2 regions of the Arthrobacter sp. NQ7 genome follow, and region 1 is predicted to be linked to the other one. Evidence: riboswitches for the same ligand, from Rfam matches in the RefSeq annotation. Region 1 holds a riboswitch; the other holds the start of a gene.
What was found. Region 1 has a riboswitch for S-adenosylmethionine ahead of PUN71_RS16390 (DUF1737 domain-containing protein). Riboswitches for the same ligand answer to the same signal wherever they lie in the genome.
Positions count from the first base shown of each region.

Region 2: it holds a riboswitch for S-adenosylmethionine, as region 1 does, so the genes downstream of both, PUN71_RS03745 (aminotransferase class V-fold PLP-dependent enzyme) here and PUN71_RS16390 (DUF1737 domain-containing protein) in region 1, are expected to answer to the same signal.

Region 1 is NZ_JARFXU020000017.1:25,284-29,489, forward strand. Features, by position in the region: gene opgC (OpgC domain-containing protein) at 1-1,874, opposite strand, end outside; SAM riboswitch class IV at 2,022-2,137, shown strand; gene PUN71_RS16390 (DUF1737 domain-containing protein) at 2,151-2,426, shown strand; gene PUN71_RS16395 (rhodanese-like domain-containing protein) at 2,423-2,833, shown strand; gene PUN71_RS16400 (O-succinylhomoserine sulfhydrylase) at 2,834-4,042, shown strand; gene PUN71_RS16405 (glutamate--cysteine ligase 2) at 4,202-4,206, opposite strand, start outside.
Region 2 is NZ_JARFXU020000002.1:198,587-202,792, forward strand. Features, by position in the region: gene rsgA (ribosome small subunit-dependent GTPase A) at 1-868, shown strand, start outside; gene hisN (histidinol-phosphatase) at 913-1,725, shown strand; SAM riboswitch class IV at 1,878-1,991, shown strand; gene PUN71_RS03745 (aminotransferase class V-fold PLP-dependent enzyme) at 2,028-3,446, shown strand; gene PUN71_RS03750 (class I SAM-dependent methyltransferase) at 3,556-4,206, shown strand, end outside.

The sequences.
Region 1 (4,206 bases):
GCGGCTTTGCCGCGGTTCAAGGCGGCAAGGATCAGCGGACTGACAAGCAGCAGGACCACGTAAAGGCCCATGACGTTGAACTGCCAGGGCCCGAACTGCAGCAGCACGATGGCCGGCAGCACCTGCGGGGGCACGGGGAACTGGAACAGCGAGGACATGCCGGCATACAGGTCGTACGTGCGCCCCGCCCCTGTGTGCCCGGCGCCCCCGGTTCCCTGGTCCACGAAGGTGGTCAGGGCTTCGGTGTTGAAGAACGGAAGCAGGGACAGCAGGAAGACGCCGACCAGGACGGCCAGTGCCGTGACGTAGAGCTTTCCGGCGCGGCGCGAGGTGAGGTCCACCACCTGGCCGAAGTCCTCCTTGGCTTTGGGCCCGTACACCATGCCCACCACCAGTCCGGAGAACAGGACAAAAAGCTCAGCACCGGAGACGAAACCCACGGCCTCCTGCGTAAGCAGCTGGAACAGCGAAGCCATGCCAAGGTGGTTGACCACCACGAAGACGATGGCCATGCCGCGCAGCAGGTCAACCCGCGAGTCCCTGCTGGAGGGGTCCTGGTAGCTCCAGGCGGTCGCCGCGCTGATCCGTCGCGGTATCTGCCAAAGAGCCATTAGGAGGATGGCCATGGCGGCAGCAACACTCCAGGCCGCCGCGCCGGACAGGGTGCTGGCACGGACGTAGGTGCTTCCGGACGCCACATCGGTGACCGGGCCGGTGACGATGGGGGAAGACTTCAGCCTGTCCAGTGCTGCTTTGGCGATCTCCGGGCGCCCCGTGAGCAGCCAGCTGATGCTTGCCACCCCGGTGTCCCGTGTGCTGGTCCGTTCGTCCCATACGACGGCCGCTGTCGTGGCGAAGTCAGGGGAGGTTGCAGTCCCCACCACCTGGTCCCACCAGCCGGCCTTGATGTCCGACTCGGCCGCGCCTCCGGCTGCAGGGCTGTAAAAGGCGGATGTCTGGAGGAGGAAGGGCTTGCCGTGCCGCTGTGAGTAGGTGCCGTAGAAGTTCTCGCCGCCGGACGCGGTGAGCATGTCCTTCAGTTCATCGGTTCGGGGAGCCGTGTTGACGGCCGTCCCGCCGGCGGTGTCGTCATGGTAGGCGGCCAGGCCCACCCAGTCCACGGCGTCATCCCCGGGATAGTAGGGGGCGTAGGCGCTGTCGCGCCCATCCCAGGTTCCATCACCGTTGGTGTCCAGGAGCGAAAACCCTTCACTTCCCGGCTGCGGGGCACTCCGGTTCCTGTCAAAGGGGTAGTCCTTGCCCAGGTAAGGGGCCCACACCATGGTGACCCGGCCGCCGTCGTACTTCCTGAAAGCTGCCGTCACGGCCTGGAAGGCCTTGCGGTAGGTGGCCGGCTGCTGCCCCCAGGCCACCCAGCTTGCGTTCATGTCGGGGGCAAAGCGGATCATCAGCTGCCCCTTGAAGCCGGAGGCCAGGTCGCGTACCTGCTGCGCGAAGGCCTCGGCCTCCTGGGCACCGAGCTGGTCCAGCGGCACCGACGGCCTCACGGTGAGCAGCGCATGGGCGCCCCTGCCCGCCGCCTGCTGCAGGAATCCGTCGAGATCGCTCCGTTCCGCCTCGCGGTACGGCATGGTGATGTCGTGGCCGAAAACCGCGGGGTCGGCACCGAGCCGGTCACTGAAACCGGCAGCGGTGTCCTCGCCCCATTCGAGCACCGCGCCCAGCCACGGTTTTCCCGGGTCCGGGGCGGCTGCTGCGGACTGGGCGGCACCTGCTTGGGCTGCACTGGCCTGGGCGGCACTGGCCGGGCCGACCAGGGCCAGCAGGCTGATCAGGAGCCCGGCCACCACGGCGGCGACGGAACGTGGACGGCTGCGGCGGACCGCGTGGTGGTGCGACGTGTTTCCCCGCATGCTGACAAGAACCCCCCGGCACTCATTGCTCTGACGTCGGGGCGGCGCCCCACGGTAAGAACCCTATCGCCTCGGGTGGCTGCTGAATTACGGAACATGACGACGGCGGCGATGCGCGTTTTCGCGGCAGGTGTTACGTTTTTGGGGAGTAATGAGTACCGGTGTGAAGCCCTGACTGGCCGGTCGGCAACCCTCCCTTTCGCGGCGGGGTGCCTCAGGTGAATACTCGGCATATCGACCGACTCGAGCTGCAAGCGTGAAAGAAGGAGATCCGTCATGTCTGACGCACCTGCCCCCGACGAGAGACTGTCCTACCGCCTCATCAGCGGCCCGGACAACCGTGAATTCTGTGAGCGGATCTCCAACGCCCTGGCCGAAGGCTACGTGCTGCACGGCAGCCCGGCGGCAACCTTCAACGGCACCAGCGTGATCGTGGCGCAGGCGATCGTCCTTCCGGCAGCCATCGCTTCCGCGGACGCCGCCGTGGCTACCGCCGTGGACCAGCTCGACGCCGGCGGGGACCTCGAATTCGACGGCGAGGGCCACGCATGAGCTACGCAGGAGACCTGACCCCCGAGGAAGCCTGGGCCAAGCTGGAGCAGGGCGCCATCCTGGTGGACGTGCGCACGGAGGGCGAATGGGCCCACATCGGCATCCCGGACACCAAGGCCACGGACAACGATCCCCTGTTCATCCCGTGGACCTTCCCCGGCGGCATTCCCAACCCGCGCTTCGTCCAGGACCTCAAGGAACAGGCGCCGGAAGACCCGGCCGCGGAGCTGGTATTCCTGTGCCGCTCCGGCCAGCGCTCCATTGCCGCCGCCACCGCCGCCACCCAGGCCGGCTTCACGTCCTACAACGTGCTGGAAGGCTTCGAAGGCGAACCGGACCGTTACGGCGAACGCACCGTCAATGGCTGGAAGAACCGCGGCCTGCCCACCAACCTCGGAAAGAACTAAGTGAGCTTCAACCAAGACGCCCCCGGCTGGAACCCCGACACGCAGGCCGTCCGCGGCGGCCTTGACCGCACAAACTTCCAGGAAACGTCCGAGGCCATCTTCCTGAATTCAGGCTTCGTCTACGAGTCCGCCGCTGCAGCCGAACGCGCCTTCACCGGCGAGGACGAGCGCTTTGTCTACTCGCGCTACGGCAACCCGTCGGTGGCCACGTTCCAGGAGCGGCTCAGGCTGTTGGAAGGCACCGAAGCATGCTTCGCGACGGCGTCGGGCATGTCCGCGGTGTTCACCGCCCTGGGTGCCCTGCTGGCTGCCGGCGACCGCGTGGTGGCCGCCCGCTCACTGTTCGGCTCCTGCTTCGTGATCCTGAACGAGATTCTGCCGCGGTGGGGCGTGGAGACCGTCTTCGTGGACGGACCCGACCTGGACCAGTGGCGGGAGGCGCTCTCCACGCCCACCACCGCCGTCTTCTTCGAATCCCCGTCCAACCCCATGCAGGAGATCGTAGACATCGCCGCCGTCAGCGAACTGGCGCACGCGGCCGGTGCAACGGTGGTGGCGGACAACGTCTTTGCCACTCCCCTGCTCCAGCGCTGCGGCGACCTCGGTGCCGACGTCATCGTCTACTCCGGCACCAAGCACATCGACGGGCAGGGCAGGGTGATGGGCGGCGCCATCCTGGGCACCAAGGAGTTCATCGACGGCCCCGTCAAGCAGCTGATGCGCCACACCGGCCCCGCACTTTCGGCGTTCAACGCCTGGGTCCTGACCAAGGGCCTGGAAACCATGGGCCTGCGGGTCAACCACTCCTCGGCCACTGCCCTGCGGCTGGCGGAGTGGCTGGAGGAACAGCCCGCCGTGAGCTGGGTGAAGTACCCGCTGCTGAAGTCGCACCCGCAGTATGCCCTGGCGGCGAAGCAGATGAGCGCCGGCGGCACGGTGCTCACGCTGGAGCTGGCTCCTTCCGCGGGGCGCTCGGCGAAGGAAGCGGCTTTCGCGCTGCTGGACGGGCTGCGCATCATCGACATCTCCAACAACCTGGGCGACGCCAAGTCACTGATCACCCACCCCGCCACCACGACGCACCGCGCCATGGGGCCTGAAGGGCGGGCGGCCATCGGGCTTAGCGACGGCGTGGTCAGGCTGTCCGTGGGGCTGGAGGATCCGGAAGACCTTATCCGCGATCTGGAACAGGCACTGAAGCAGATCTAGCCGCATGGTTCGCGGGCTCATGGCCCGGCGTTCCCCGACGCGCAGCCTTCTATCCGACGCGGGAATTCCTCTTCGCTGCCCGGATAGGGGCCGCGGAGAGGAATTGGCGCGTCGGGGATGAATCTGCGCAGCGGGAAACGCAGTTGCGCGGCCGCCGTCTCAGG
Region 2 (4,206 bases), on a different contig from region 1:
GGTGGGTGACGTGTCCGGTGCCCCGGATACGCTGGCCCGCCTGGTGAAGATCCAGGACCGGCACACGCTCCTGCGCCGCAGCGCGGATGATACCGACCCCGTCGAGCGCGCGGTCGTGGCCAACGCCGACCAACTGGTGATTGTTGTGGCAGCCGCCAATCCGGAACCCCGCACTGGCTTCATCGACCGTGCCCTGGTGGCCGCCTACGACGCCGGGATCGAGCCGATCCTGCTGGTCACCAAGGCCGACGTCAAGGACCCCGCGGACCTGCTGTCCAACTACACCCACCTGGACTTCCCGGTGATCATCAGCCGGACGGCGGACGCCCGGGCCTCGGGAATCGATGCCCGCTCCGACGACGGCCTTTCGGCCCGGCTGGACAGCGCGGCGGTGGCTGCCCTCCGGGCCCACCTGGACGGCAAGGTCACCGTGATGCTCGGACACTCGGGCGTGGGCAAGTCCACCATGGTCAACGCCCTGACCGGCGCCGAGCGGGCCACCGGCGGAGTCAACGCCGTGACCGGGCGGGGCCGGCACACGTCGTCGTCCGCCCTGGCCCTGCGCCTGGCAGACGCACCGCCCGGCAGCTGGATCATCGACACCCCCGGCATCCGCTCCTTCGGCCTGGCCCACGTGGACCCTGACCGGATCCTGCGGTCCTTCCCGGACCTCTCCCCCGGCATCGACAACTGCGAGCGCGGCTGCAAGCACACGGCGACCGCCGTGAACTGCGGCCTCGATGACTGGGTGGGCGGCGGACACGCCGGCCCCACGGGACCGGCCAGGCTGGCGTCCCTGCGGCGGCTGCTCGGTACCGACCCGCGGATGGAAGCGCAGGAAACCAAGGAGCTTGGCAGCGTCAACTGACGCGTTCTCCCGGCGGAAGCGCCCGCAGACGGTAGTTTGGAACCATGATCCAACCCGCTTCGAGCTACAACGATGACCTGCGCCTGGCCCATGTCCTGGCCGACTCCGTGGACGACCAGACCATGAGCCGCTTCAAGGCCCTGGACCTCCACGTTGAGACCAAGCCGGACCTGACGCCGGTCACCGACGCCGACAAGGCCGCCGAGGAAGCCATCCGCGGCCAGCTCTCCCGCTCCCGGCCCCGCGATGCCGTCCTGGGTGAGGAATTCGGCAGCACCGGCCACGGCTCGCGGCGCTGGATCATCGATCCCATTGACGGGACCAAAAACTTTGTCCGCGGCGTTCCGGTGTGGGCCACGCTGATCGCCCTGGTGGACGAGGGCGAGCCCGTGGTGGGCGTGGTCAGCGCCCCTGCCCTGGGCAAGCGCTGGTGGGCCGCGAAGGGCATGGGCGCCTACATGGGCCGGTCGCTGGCTGCCGCGACCAGGCTTCGGGTCTCCAACGTGTCCAGCCTCTCAGACGCGTCCCTCTCCTACTCCAGCCTCACGGGATGGAAGGAACGCGGAAACCTGGATGAATTCCTCGGCCTCACCGAGGACGTCTGGCGGACCAGGGCCTACGGTGACTTCTGGTCCTACTGCATGGTGGCCGAGGGCTCGGTGGACATCGCCTGCGAACCGGAGCTGAACCTCTACGACATGGCGGCCCTGGTGCCCATTGTGGTGGAGGCCGGCGGCCGCTTCACCTCCCTGGAAGGCGAGGACGGGCCGTTTGGCGGGAACGCGCTGGCCACCAACTCGATCCTGCACTCAGAGGTGCTGCACCGGCTCAATCCGTACCTCGACGACCTGCTGTAACGGCCGCCGATCCCCTTCTTCCGCGAATTTTACGACGCCGGGCGCCTCCCCAAAGGGGCGTCCGGCGTCGTTTATTCGATGGCGCGTAACAAAACCCTTAACAATTGCCGCGGCTTCAGTCCTGGCCGCCCGATGTCCTACGCTTTTATGCAGGTCACGAGTGCCAGCGCAAAACCCCGGTTTGCTGGCCGGCAACCCTCCATTCGCGGTGGGGTGCCCCGGGTGACGACCAGGCCGGTCCGGAGCGGATACGGCAAGCGCGGATTCCTAACGCCGGAGTCCTGTAGTCAAGTGAGGTCTCTGTGACAACTGCCACCGTCTCCCCCCAGCACGCCATTGCCGACGCTGCCGTCCCCGATGCACGCCACGCCGCCGCCGGCAGGCCCCTCGCTGCCGTTACCGGCGCCGAGATCCAGGCGCCCCTGATTGCCGGCGGCCACGTCCGCTACGCGAACCTCGACTACGGCGCGTCAGCACCGGCCCTGTCGGTGGTGTCGGCCTACCTGAACGAAATCCTGCCCTACTACGCGAGCGTCCACCGCGGGGCCGGGTACGCCTCCCAAATCAGCACCTCGGTGTACGAGAACGCCCGCAGCATCGTCCGCGACTTTGTGGGCGGCCGGCCGGATGACTCGGTCATCTTCACCCGCAACACCACCGACTCGCTGAACCTGCTGGCCGGTTGCCTGCCCCTGCACGATGGCCGCCCGGCCGGCGATGTCCTCTACCTGGACATCGAGCACCATGCCAATCTCCTGCCATGGCAGGGCGTCCCGCACCGCAGCATCGTGGCCGCGGACACCATCGCCGGCACCCTGGACGCCGTGCGCGCCGAACTGGAGCAGGGGGGGGTGAGCCTGCTGGCCGTCACGGGCGCATCCAACGTCACGGGCGAGATCCTGCCCATCCGGGCCCTGGCCGCACTGGCCCACCAGCATGGCGCCCGGATCGTGGTGGACGCGGCACAGCTCGCACCGCACCGCCGGGTGGACATCACTGCCGACGACGTCGACTACCTCGCGTTTTCCGGGCACAAGCTGTACGCGCCCTTCGGTGCAGGCGTCCTGGTGGGACGGCCCGACTGGCTGGACGCCGGCGTCCCGCACCTTGCCGGTGGCGGTGCCGTCAAGGAAGCACGGCTCGACGGCGTCAGCTGGGCCACCGGGCCGGCCCGCCATGAGGGGGGCTCGCCGAACGTCCTCGGTGCCGCCACCCTGGCCCGCGCCACGCAGGTGATCGCGGGTCTGGACCAGGACCGCTGGCACGCCCACGAATCCGCCATCCGCTCATTCCTTGTTGAGGGCCTGCAGCGCATCGACGGCGTGACCGTCCACCAGATCTTCAAGGACACCAACCCGGAAACGGACACTATCGGCGTGGTCAACTTCTCCGTCGAGGGCTACGACGCGGGACTGGTGGCCGCCTACCTCTCCGCGGAGCACGGCGTGGGCCTGCGCGACGGACGTTTCTGCGCCCACCCCCTGCTCAAGCGCCTGGGGCTGCCGTCCGGTTCCCTGCGGGCAAGCTTTGGTGTCGGTTCCCGGCTGGAGGACGCCGCGCGCCTCCTCGCAGGCATCCAGGCACTGCGGACCAACGGCCTGGGATGGGACTACGTTGTGGACGCTGGCCGGTGGGTACCCGCCAACGACACCCGCACCTACCCCCACTGGGCACCCAACACCCCCGGCACCGCAGGCGCGGCGCCCTGCATCGACGACTAAGCCGGCGGCGGCCCCGAACCGCCGCCGGCCGCTGCCACCAACCCTTCCGGCACTGCAGATACGGTAAATTCTTAAGGTACCGCAGGGCGTTGACTGAAGGAGGCCGCACGTGGTTCGGGGTGGCCCCAGGCTTGATCACGGGCGGCGCCGGGAGCTTGGACAAAGTTTCCAGGACGGCGGCAGGCACTACCAGCGCGTCCGGCCCGGCTATCCGCAGGAGTCAGCCCGGTGGCTGGTACCCGCCGGGGCGCATGATGCCCTGGACGTCGGCGCCGGAACCGGAAAGTTCACTGCCCTGCTGCTGGACATGGGACTGGACGTCGCCGCCGTCGACCCCTCGGCGGACATGCTTGCCCAACTCGAGGAACACTATCCGGCCGCCACCGCCGCGCCGGGGACTGCCGAGGCGACCGGCCTGCCGGACGCCTCCTTCGACGTCGTCACCGTTGCCCAGGCGTGGCACTGGTGCGACCCCCTGGCAGCAAGCACGGAACTGGCCCGCGTGCTTCGGCCGCACGGGACCCTGGGCCTGGTCTGGAACCAGCTGGACACCTCCGTCCCCTGGGTGCACCGGCTCTCCCGGATCATGCATGCCGGTGATGTGTACCGGCCAGGCCACAAGCCCGTGGTGGGCCCGGAATTCCGCGGGCTCGAGGGGCATGTCACCCACTGGCAGGACAGGGTGACCACCGCCGACCTGATGGAGCTCACCAAATCGCGCAGCTACTACCTGCGGACCGGTGAGGCGACGCGTGCCAAG